Regions from separate parts of the Jeotgalibacillus aurantiacus genome, predicted to be linked through region 1. Evidence: predicted binding sites of a transcription regulator. Region 1 holds the regulator's gene; the other holds the start of a gene.
The links. The regulator Rex, encoded in region 1, represses fermentation and respiration genes when NADH is low (regulators of the CRP and FNR family bind a similar motif). The targets are predictions, from matches to a motif close to TTGTGAAATATTTCACAA.
Positions count from the first base shown of each region.

Region 2: the regulator Rex is predicted to act here: its motif matches at 2,900-2,917, upstream of H7968_RS01310 (AtpZ/AtpI family protein).

Region 1 covers NZ_JACNMS010000006.1:6,545-12,606, forward strand. The annotation lists gene H7968_RS15415 (ABC-F family ATP-binding cassette domain-containing protein) at 1-1,162, opposite strand, end outside; gene H7968_RS15420 (redox-sensing transcriptional repressor Rex) at 1,403-2,080, shown strand; gene H7968_RS15425 (twin-arginine translocase TatA/TatE family subunit) at 2,136-2,315, shown strand; gene tatC (twin-arginine translocase subunit TatC) at 2,337-3,143, shown strand; gene H7968_RS15435 (YdiK family protein) at 3,945-4,148, opposite strand; gene H7968_RS15440 (CPBP family intramembrane glutamic endopeptidase) at 4,149-4,898, opposite strand; gene groES (co-chaperone GroES) at 5,577-5,861, shown strand; gene groL (chaperonin GroEL) at 5,953-6,062, shown strand, end outside.
Region 2 covers NZ_JACNMS010000001.1:276,657-282,718, reverse strand. The annotation lists gene H7968_RS01325 (serine hydroxymethyltransferase) at 1-381, shown strand, start outside; gene upp (uracil phosphoribosyltransferase) at 586-1,215, shown strand; gene wecB (non-hydrolyzing UDP-N-acetylglucosamine 2-epimerase) at 1,237-2,385, shown strand; gene H7968_RS01310 (AtpZ/AtpI family protein) at 3,054-3,272, shown strand; gene H7968_RS01305 (ATP synthase subunit I) at 3,277-3,663, shown strand; gene atpB (F0F1 ATP synthase subunit A) at 3,669-4,379, shown strand; gene atpE (F0F1 ATP synthase subunit C) at 4,467-4,679, shown strand; gene atpF (F0F1 ATP synthase subunit B) at 5,116-5,634, shown strand; gene H7968_RS01285 (F0F1 ATP synthase subunit delta) at 5,631-6,062, shown strand, end outside.

The DNA.
Region 1 (6,062 bases):
ACTGAATGGCGCCTGCTAGTGCGGGCAGTTTTTTCACAATCGTCTTCAGTAAAGTTGATTTCCCGACACCGTTTGGACCGATCAGAGCGATGCTGTCTTCACGGGTGACAGATGCGTTGATGTTGCGCGAAACGGCTTCATCATAGCCGACAGACAGGTCCTGCAGCTTCAGAACGTCGTTGCCGCTTTGGCGGTCGATGGCGAATCCGAAGCTGGCTGATTTTTCGTCACCGCGCGGACGGTCCATTTTTTCCATGCGTTCAAGCTTTTTGCGGCGGCTCTGTGCCTGCTTGGTGGTGGAGGCCCGTACGAGATTTCGCGCGATGAAGTCTTCCATCTTGGCGATTTCTTCCTGCTGCTTTTCGTATTCCTTCATTTCGCGTTCGTAGTCGAGTGCTTTCTGTTCTAAATATTTGCTGTAGTTCCCGTGGAATTTTTTCGAACGGTGACGCGACAGCTCAACGACCTGGTTAACGATCTTATCAAGGAAATAGCGGTCGTGGGATACGATGAGAATCGCACCCGGGTAGCCCTGCAAATACGTTTCAAGCCAGGCAAGCGTGTCGATGTCGAGATGGTTGGTCGGCTCATCGAGAATCATCACGTCAGGCTTCGTTAAAAGAAGCTTACCAAGTGCGAGACGGGTTTTCTGCCCGCCACTCAGTGTTGAAATAGGTGTATCGTAATCGAAGGACTGGAAACGCAGTCCGTGAAGTACGGTCCGGATATCCGCTTCATATTGATAGCCGCCGAAATCCTTAAATCGCACTTGGAGTTCATCGTATTCCTTCATTAAACGGCTGTAGCGTTCCTCGTTTTCATACACAGCGGGATCAGCCATCTGCTGTTCTGCACTGCGAAGCTTTTTTTCCATATCCTTTAGATGGTCAAATACGCTCAGCATTTCATCCCAGATGGAAAGCTCAGATTCAAGTCCTGAGTGCTGTTCAAGGTAGCCGATCGTGACTTCCTTCGGTTTATTAATATCACCGGAATCATACGAAAGCTGTCCGGCGATCATTTTTAAAAGCGTAGATTTCCCCGCGCCGTTACGGCCAACGAGGGCGATGCGGTCCTTAGTCTGGACCTCGAGTTTTATATTAGACAGAATCTCCTCAGCCCCGAAGGACTTGGAGAGACCGTTCACCTGCAGTAAAATCATCAATGGTTCACCTCTATTTTTATCCTCTTAAGTGTATCGCAACGGGGAAGGCATAAGCAATACAGGGGATTTGTGAAAAAGTTTGCATACTTTGCAAGAGTGTACCCTGTTGGTGTATGATAACAAAGGAAGAAGTTTGCTTGTCCAGAAAAAGGATTGTTGAAATATAATGATTTGGAAGCGTTCACAGGCTGAATAGAGCCAGAAAAGGTGATCGTTGGATTTAGGGGGAGAAGAGGCATGAGTCAGGAACAGATGAAGATTCCTCAGGCCACAGCCAAACGGCTGCCGCTATACTACCGGTTTTTAAAAAACCTGCATTCATCAGGAAAACAGCGTGTGTCATCGAAGGAATTGAGCGATGCGGTCAAAGTTGATTCTGCAACAATCCGCAGAGATTTTTCGTATTTCGGTGCACTCGGCAAAAAAGGGTACGGCTATAACGTCGATTACCTGTTATCCTTTTTCCGTAAAACGCTTGATCAGGACGAGACGACAAAGGTCGTGCTGATTGGTGTCGGAAATCTTGGAACGGCATTTTTACATTATAATTTCCTGAAAAACAATAATACAAAGATTGAAATGGCGTTTGATGCAGACCCGAAAAAAGCGGGCACATCAATCGGAGAAGTACCGGTATATGCCATGGACGAGCTTGAGGAAAGAGTTCAGGACAGTGACATTGAAGTGGCGATTCTGACAGTGCCAGCAGGTCCGGCACAGGGTATCACCGACCGTCTGGTGAACCTGAAGATTAAGGGAATCCTGAATTTTACCCCGGCAAGACTGACGGTGCCGGAGGATTTACGGATTCACCATATTGATCTTGCGGTGGAGCTTCAGTCACTCATTTATTTCCTGAAAAATTATGGCACAGATGACGTAGAAACGTCACAATTAGAGGACATATTGGAATAGCCAAATGCCGCAATTTGTTTTATGATGGAAGATAGAAAGAGGAGGTGCATGCATCATGCTACCAGGTGGAATCAGCCTTGCCGTAATCGCGATCGTTGCGTTGCTCATTTTTGGCCCTAAGAAGCTTCCGGAACTCGGAAAAGCTGCGGGCAGCACCCTTCGTGAATTCAAAGACGCAACTAAAGGTCTTGCCGATGACGACGATGATGTAAAGAAAGAAGATAAGAAGCAATAATTTTTTTGGGATGGTGGCCATATGAATGAAAAAGATATGACCGTCCATGAGCATATAAATGAAATAAGAAAACGACTCATCATTGTAGTCGTTTTCTTTGTCTTTGCAATGGTCGGAGGCTTCTTTATCGCAGAGCCGCTGATGAAGTTTCTTCAGTCCTCTGATGAAGCACAAAAAATGACCCTTAACGCATTCCGGCCAACGGACCCTGTCATGATCTACTTCCAGATCATCATGTTCTCTGCGTTGATCCTGACATCGCCCGTCATCTTATATCAGCTCTGGTCGTTTGTCAGCCCCGGTCTCCACGAGCGGGAGCGGCGCGTGACACTCAGTTATATACCCGCATCCGTCTTCCTGTTTTTATCAGGACTGGCGTTTGCCTACTTTATTTTATTTCCGTTCGTCATCAGCTTTATGACGAACCTTTCGAATAACCTTGAAATTGAACAGGTCATCGGGATCAATGAATTCTTTCAATTCCTATTCCAAATGACAATCCCCTTCGGATTCCTGTTCCAGCTGCCGGTTGTCATGCTATTTATCACAAGACTCGGCATCGTCACACCGATGTTTCTCGGAAAAATCCGTAAATACGCGTACTTCGTGCTGCTCGTCATTGCAGCCTTCATTACGCCGCCGGATATTTTCTCACATATGCTCGTGACCGTACCGTTATTGTTGCTGTATGAAATCAGCCTGTGGATTGCGAGAATCGGCTACAACAAAGCGCAAAAGGCAGAAGCCATCCAGCGCGAAATAGAAGAACAAGAACGCCGCGAGCGGATTGACAAAGAGCTTGCAGCGCGTGAAAACAGCGGGGAATGATCTTCGCTGTTTTTCTTTTTGTGGGGGGTGGTTCGGCTGGGGAGCTGTTATGTTGTTAGCGGTTGGTTTTTTGTCGTTAGCTGGTGTGTTTCTGTTACTAGCCGTGGCGTTTCTGTTGTTAGTGGTGCTGGCGTCGGCTGAAATGTTGATAGGGCTTGTTAGTTTGTTGTAAGGGATCGTGTTTCTGTTGATAGGACTGCTTGATTTGTTGATAGGCACGCTGGAATTGTTGATACATTTTCTTGAGGGAAGTGAATTGAAGGTAACTGGCTTTTTATCTGGATGCATTAAGCCAGAGCTGGTGCGGTGGTTTTATGTTGATCGGGTGGACATTTCTGTCACTAGCCGTAAAGTTTCTGTCGTTAGCCAGGGAGTTTACGTTATTAGGCGTGCTGGTGTCGGTTGAATTGTCAAAAGGGCTTGTTGGTTTGTTGTAATGGGGAGTGTTTCTGTTGATAGGCCTGCTTAATTTGTCGTTAGGCACGCTGGAATTGTTGATACATTTTCTTGAGGGATGTGAATTGAAGGTAACTGTCTTTTGATCTCGATGGATTAAGCCAGAGCTGGTGCGGTGGTTTTATGTTGATTGGGTGGACATTTCTGTCACTAGCCGTAAAGTTTCTGTCGTTAGCCAGGGAGTTTACGTTATTAGGCGTGCTGGCGTCGGCTGAAATGTTGATAGGGGTTGTTGGTTTGTTGTAAGAGCCCGCGTTTCTGTTGATAGGCCTGTTTAATTTGTCGTTAGGCACGATAGAATTGTTAATACACTCTCCATAAGAAAAAGTAGCGAACCTCAGTCCGCTACTTTTTTTCATTCATATGCTTTTTGATTTTCAGGTGGAGTCCGATCAGGCGGATTCCGGCGCCGATGTCATAGGTGGCAAAGGCGACGAAGATGTATGCCCAGACGCCCCAGCCGTTTTCGTTTACGCTGTTGATGGCGAAGAAAACGAAGAAGAATCCGAGGATCAGATAAAAGACTCCGTGTCCAAGAGGAGACCTCATTTATAAAATCCCTCCCAGTACAGCGCGCCAGACTAAGGCAAATGCTTCATTCAGCTCCACGATCCGCTGGATTTCATCGGCAAAGAAGAACTGCGTCATGACGACGAATGTGTTGATGGCCATATGCGCAATAATCGGCACGATAATTTTTTTTGTAAATGCATACAAAAATGCAAATGCGTAGCCCATTGCTGCATAGATTAGGATGTGGGTGAAGTCAAAATGAATCACCGCAAAGATCAGTGCACTGATCAAGCCTGATATGAAGAAGTTGTATTTGCGGTAGAACCATCCAAAGATGACGCCGCGGAATACGATTTCCTCAAGAATAGGTCCGAAGATCGCAATCGCCACGGCTGCAAGAGGTACATAAGAAAGCAGATCGATCAGCTGGGCTGTATTATCAGAGCCCGGCTCAATCCCGATCAGATACTCAATGCCTACTGCGATCATCTGGCTGAAGAAGGCCAGGAAGATCCCGATGAACGACCAGATCGCAATCATCGCAGGACCTGCTTTTTCGCCCGGCAGATCCAGCACGCCTTTATTGCGGTTCAGCACAAACAGAATCACAAGCAGCCCAATCATGAAGCTGAGGAAAATCCAGTAGCCTGACACAAGGTTCAGCAAAACGGTCGGCTCCGCGCTGCTGACTGAACGCCCGACGAGAAGCGCAACCGGAACCACCACAAACGATGACAGCTGCATCGCAACATACGTAATTAAAATGATCAAAAAGGTGCGATTCACAAGCATACTCCTTTATTCGTTCTGTAGTGTTAATTCTACTAATAAAAGCGGGTGCCTTCAAACTTAATCGCTTTATGATGAAGGATTTCATGATCGTTTTGTGAAAATGGGGAGCGGGGAGGCGTGCTGGGGAATTGTACTGATGGGGGAAGTAATTCACTTGTTTCACAAATGAAAGATGGATCTCCGTTCCAGGCGGACGCTTTCCGTGGCGCGCGGTGAGCCGCAGGAGTCGCCGCCTTCCACTCCGATCAACCATGAAGGAGGGTATCTTCATGGAAGAAAAGGTTGGGGGAAACTAAGCTGCTGGAGAAAATGTATCGATCGGGGTCGTAATTCAATCGTTTCAAAAATTAAATGTATTGTTCTGGATTTTTTATGTACTGTTTCAAACAGGAATTGTATCGTTCCACTTCCGCCGACCTGTTATTGTATCGTTAGCAGACTTAATTGTCCTGTTTCAAAAAGTTTATGTATCGTTTCAGGCAGGAATTGTACTGTTCTGCATACAATCCGCCACCAATCCGCCCGCACCAAAATGTAATACAAAATTTATAAAAATCACATGTTTTTCTCTTGCAAAAGAAAACAGAATTATTTACACTAATACTTGTGTTAGCACTCAGATAAAAAGAGTGCTAATAAACGAAAGAACATCATTCAAGGAGGTTGTTTCACTTGTTAAAACCATTAGGTGATCGCGTAGTTATTGAGTTGGTAGAGTCTGAGGAAAAAACATCAAGCGGGATTGTACTCCCGGACAGTGCGAAAGAAAAGCCGCAGGAAGGGAAAGTTGTGGCAGTCGGAACAGGCCGTGTGCTTGAGAACGGCGAGCGTGTAGAGCTTGAGGTTTCTGTTGATGACCGCATTATCTTCTCGAAATACGCTGGAACAGAAGTGAAATACCAGGGTACTGAATACTTAATCCTTCGCGAGAGCGACATTTTAGCAGTCGTTAACTAATGTTAACTTACTTACTTTTATAAAACAAAGTCCTTCGATCAGGACGTCATTTTCATCAAAGATACCAAATTATTTTAGGAGGTACTTATAAATGGCTAAAGAAATTAAGTTCAGTGAAGAAGCACGCCGCTCCATGCTACGTGGTGTGGATCAGCTTGCAAACGCGGTAAAGGTAACGCTTGGACCAAAAGGACGCAACGT
Region 2 (6,062 bases), on a different contig from region 1:
GTCAAAAATGCACAGGCGATGGCTGAAGCATTTAAAAATCAGGGGATTGATATCGTATCTGACGGAACGGACAATCACCTCGTTCTTGTAAACCTACGCTCTCTGAATCTTACGGGTAAAGTGGCTGAGAAGGTACTTGATGATATCGGCATCACTGTAAACAAAAACACGATTCCTTTCGATCCGGAAAGTCCGTTTGTCACAAGCGGTATCCGTATCGGAACACCAGCTGTTACATCACGCGGATTTAAAGAAGCGGAAATGGTTGAAATTGCCGAGCTCATTGCAGACGTGCTAAAGAACCATGAAGATGAAGCGAAGCTGAAGGAAGCAGCGGACAAAGTAGAAGCGATCACAAGTCGTTTTGAACTATACGTTTAATGAAAGAGGTCCCTTAACGGGGGCCTTTTTAGCGGTTGCAGGGCCATTCCTTCATACGGTTCTTGTCAAAAAATCGGAAGTGTGATAACTTTCGTAAGGATTTGTTTTATAATAGAAGGAACGTTTTACAACATAGCAGTGAAGATGAAATGAGCGGGGCGAATGCTGCTCATTCAGTTCGACACAAAAAGAGGAGTGACTGGTGTGGGAAAAGTACACGTATTTAACCATCCGTTAATTCAGCATAAGCTGACATTTATCCGTGATGAAAAAACAGGAACAAAGGATTTCCGTGAATTGGTGGATGAAGTGGCAACACTGATGGCATTTGAAATCACACGCGACCTGCCTTTAGAGGAAATTGATCTTCAAACACCGGTAAGTGCAACAAAAGGAAAAGTCCTATCCGGTAAAAAACTGGCGATCGTGCCAATCCTGCGAGCAGGAATCGGAATGGTTGACGGGATCCTGAAGCTGATTCCGGCAGCGAAGGTTGGACACGTGGGCCTATACCGCGATCCTGAAACATTAAAGCCTGTTGAATATTACGTCAAGCTTCCGTCTGACGTGGAAGAGCGCGATTTTATCCTGGTTGACCCAATGCTTGCAACGGGCGGATCAGCGGTTGAAGCGATCAACTCCCTGAAAAAGCGTGGAGCAAAAAACATTAAGTTCCTTTGCCTCGTTGCCGCACCTGAAGGCGTAGAGGAGATCAAAAAAGCACATGATGATGTAGACATCTACATTGCTGCCCTCGATGAAAAGCTGAATGAAAAAGGTTATATCGTACCGGGTCTTGGTGACGCCGGCGACCGTTTGTTTGGAACAAAATAAACCTGTACGAGGAGATTATTCATGTCGAAACGAATTAAAGTCATGACGATTTTTGGTACGCGTCCTGAGGCCATCAAAATGGCTCCGCTGGTTTTGGAATTAAAAAAGCAGTCCGATAAATTTGAGCCGATTGTAACGGTGACAGCACAGCACAGACAAATGCTGGATCAGGTACTTGAGATATTTGGAATAACACCGGACTATGACCTGAACATTATGAAAGATCGCCAGACATTGTCAGGCATTACAACACGTGCGCTCGAAGGTCTTGAAAAAGTGATGCAGGAAACAAAACCTGATATCGTTCTTGTTCACGGTGATACAACGACCACATTTGTAGCGAGCCTTGCTGCATTTTACAACCAGATTGCAGTCGGCCACGTGGAAGCGGGTCTTCGCACGTGGAATAAATACTCGCCTTACCCTGAAGAGATGAACCGTCAGCTCACTGGTGTCATGGCGGACCTTCATTTTGCGCCGACAGATCAATCAGCGCAAAACCTCTTAAACGAAAACAAAAAAGAGGAAACGATTTTTGTTACAGGAAATACAGCGATCGACGCACTTTCTACGACAGTAGATGAAAATTACACAAGTGACATCCTTGACGGGTTAGGCAATGACCGACTGATTCTTGTGACGGCTCACCGTCGTGAAAATCTCGGTGAACCGATGAAAAACATGTTCCGCGCGATTAAACGGGTAGTAGATGAGCAAAAAGACGTTCAAGTCGTTTATCCTGTCCACCTGAACCCTGCCGTTCGGGAAATTGCGCAGGACATTCTTGGCGGAGATGACCGTATTCACCTGATCGAGCCGCTTGATGTCATCGATTTCCACAACTTTGCATCAAAAGCACACCTGATCCTGACCGATTCAGGTGGTGTGCAGGAAGAAGCGCCTTCACTTGGTGTACCTGTACTTGTTCTTCGTGATACAACCGAGCGTCCGGAAGGAATTAAAGCCGGAACTCTGAAGCTTGCCGGAATTGAAGAAAAACAGATTTATTCAATGGCAACTGAACTGCTGACTGATGAAGCAGCATACAAAGCAATGGCTCAGGCGTCAAATCCTTATGGTGATGGCAAAGCATCCGAGAGAATTGCAGATGCGATCCGTTATTATTTCAAGGAAACGGACGAGCGCCCAGAGACGTTTAAAGTGTTGTAAGAAATGGTTTGAAACCGGAACTATACTCTTAATGAGTGGTTCCGGTTTTTTTATGGAAAGAAGTGCGGTTTTATGTTGGGATCTTAAGTGGGAAGACGGACTGGGAAAGAGTCCAAGTTGAGAGCTCTATTGGATTCCATCACTAAAGTGAAAGATTCCCTCTTTCTAAAAATAAATCCCTTCTATTCAGATTTTAATTCATTCTTTCCAGAAGTTAATTCCTTCACTCAGTCTACCGATCACCTTTATTCCATCACTAAAGCTGCCGGATTCCTTCACAAAATTCGATCATTCCATCAAATCAGTGCACAATTCCATCAAAGTCTTTTTCTGGATCCATGATAAAATGCCTGGCCCAGAGACTGACAGGCGCACTATGCAGGTGGGATCCCTCATCATCCTTCCGTCCCAATGTCATAAAACCTCCATCCAACTCAAGCATCCTGCTTACCAAAACACACCTGAAATCTTCGTTTTGTCAAAAATGTGAACGCTAAAGAAAGCATATGTGATCTTGTGAACTTTTTGTCGAGATCGCGTTGACATAGATTGGTGCCTATTGTATGCTTTTAAAGGGTATAATGATAAGGTTTTCATAGTCTTATCAAAGGTGTCAAAACCTTGATATACCAACCCCAATTCCATTCTCAGAATGTGAGGATGCGCTTATGCGTCAGTCAAGACGTCCGTTCCATGCGATGGCTTTATACTCAGCCATTCTGTCACAATTAACTGGTTCCATTCTTGTCGGTATTTTCGGCGGAAGATGGCTTGATCGCCAATGGAATTCAGAACCGCTGTTTTTGATCATCGGTCTTCTCCTGGGATTAGCTGCAGGAATTTACGCGATGCTTCGCACAGTGAATCATTTCGACTCAGGAGAGTAGAAGAATGCCTGACATTAGAAAGCACTTCTTGCGATACACCAGGTACATAATATACTTGTTATCGATTTTTGTCCTTTGCTGGGGATTTACACCCTTCCCGGATGTTTTTCTCGGTCTGATACTGGGAACTTCTTTCAGCCTTTTTAATCTATGGCTGATGAAGAACAGAATGGAAAGGTTCGACCGCGCATTGGATGAAGGAAAGAAAGTGCGTTCGCTTGGAACTTTGTCCCGTATGGCTTCAGCAGGAGCTGCAGTGCTGATTGCGCTGGAATTTCCGGAACTCATTCATTTGATTTCCACTGTAATTGGATTAATGATGGTGTACATCGTCATTATGATAGATTATTTTTGGCAACAACTCTTACATAAGAAGCGGGAAGAGAGGTGAAATAAATGAATCATGAAGCGCCATTAGCAGAATTTTTGGGGCTGACCTTTAATCTCTCCAATGTCCTGATGGTAACCGTTGCAAGTGTCATCGTATTCCTGATTGCTGTTCTGTCAACGCGTACACTCGCAATGAAGCCGACAGGCATGCAGAACTTTATGGAATGGATTATGGATTTTGTGCGGAATATCATCAAGAGTAACATGGACTGGAAAACGGGTGGAAGCTTTCACATCCTGGGGATTACTTTGATTATGTATGTTGCGATTTCGAACTTTTTAGGATTACCTTTTGCGATTACATATGATCATTATCTCTGGTGGAAGTCGCCGACAGCCGATCCAATCATCACGATGACTCTTGCTGTCATGGTAATTGCGCTTACGCACTACTATGGAATTCGCATGAAAGGCTTCAGCGAATACGGAAAAGACTTTTTCCGTCCAATGGGTTTCTTATTCCCGCTGAAGATTATTGAAGAGTTTGCAAACACGTTAACACTCGGTTTGCGTCTTTACGGTAACATCTATGCAGGTGAGATCCTTCTCGGACTCCTTGCAGGAAGTCTGGCAACAGGTGTCTGGGGTACCCTGGCAGCAGCATTGCCAACCCTTGCATGGCTTGGTTTCTCTGTCTTTATCGGTGGAATCCAGGCATTCATTTTCGTAATGTTAACGATGGTTTACATGGCGCACAAAGTGAGTCACGACCATTAATATATTTACCTGTTCAGTCATTGAACAAACCTTTATTACAAAAATTATTACCCACAACAAGGAGGATATATCCAAATGACAGGTTCAATTGGTCTTTTAGCAGCAGCACTAGCAGTAGGATTGGCAGCACTTGGTGCCGGTATCGGTAACGGTTTGATCGTATCTAAAACAGTAGAAGGTATCGCGCGTCAACCAGAAGCACGTGGTATGCTTCAAACTACAATGTTCATCGGGGTAGCACTAGTTGAGGCCGTTCCGATCATCGCGGTAGTAATCGCGTTCATCGTACAAGGTCAATAATCTACATCGATCAAATGGCGAAGATCACTCTCAGAGAACCTTCGCCATTTTTTAAGAAAAGTGAAGGTGAGCGATTAGGGACGTACAAACTGGACTGCCCTCGAAGGAGATAAAGGAAACACGGTGAACGAAGTGAGCCGATGTTGACTTATCGGACGAGAGGGTGGGAAGTTTGCTAGTCCCTGCGAACCGGAACTGGATCATAGAAAAGTGAAGGTGCCTTGTTCAGCCCCGACCAGCATAAGGCGAAGATGAAAAGAGGACTGGTTTTGTCCTCGTTCATCTTTGACTTATGACCTCGAGGGGCTAGGCACCGGAACTGGATCCAAAAGAAGAGGCACGTTATTGTCTCTGTATTTTTTTAAAACAGAACTAAATGACTTATATAATAGAAGGTTTTCGGACTTGATCGACTTCTGAAGGGAGTGAAACGAGCGTGTTCACACTTGATGCATTTGTACTTGGAGCCGGTGGCTTCAGTGAAGGAGACATCCTATTCCAATTAGTGATGTTCCTTATCCTTATGGCATTACTTAAGAAATTTGCATGGGGCCCGTTAATGGGAATCATGAAACAGCGTGAAGACCACATTGCTGGTGAGATCGAAGCGGCTGAACGCAGTCGTGCAGAAGCGAAAGAGCAGCTTGAAGAGCAGCGCAAGCTTTTAAAAGAAGCTCGTCAGGATGCACAGGAGCTTATCGAAAACGCCCGCAGACAAGGTGAAGCGCAGCGTGAAGAAATCATTACAGCAGCGCGTGCTGAGTCTGAGCGTATGAAAGAAGCAACGCTTCGCGAAATCGAAACAGAGAAAGATCAGGCAGTTGCCGCACTTCGCGAGCAGGTTGCAACCCTTTCTGTGTTGGTAGCATCTAAAGTAATTGAGAAAGAATTGACTCTTGAAGAACAGCAGAAGCTGATCAACGAGACAATTGAAAAGGCAGGGGATCTGCGATGAGCAAATCAACTGTCGCTTCACGCTATGCCCAGGCACTTTTTGAGCTTGCGGTTCAGCACCATCAGGTAGACCGGATTGAAGAAGAACTTCGCACAGTGCGTCAGGTTTTCTCTGAAAACCCTGAACTGGCTCAGATTCTACAGTCACCTAAATGGTCTAAAGATCAAAAGAAGCAGTTGATTTCAACATCCTTTAACGGAGCTTCTGAACACGTTCTGCACACATTATTCATCCTGATCGACCGCCGCCGCATTAATGAGGCAGCAGCTGTCGCAGATGCGTATATTGAAAGAGCGTTAAATGCCCGCGGAACAGCGGTTGCACACGTATCATCAGCAACAAAACTCTCAGATGCAGACAAACAGGCTTTATCGGCAGCATTTGCCCATAAAGTGGGTAAGCAGCATCTTGAAATTCATAATCACGTA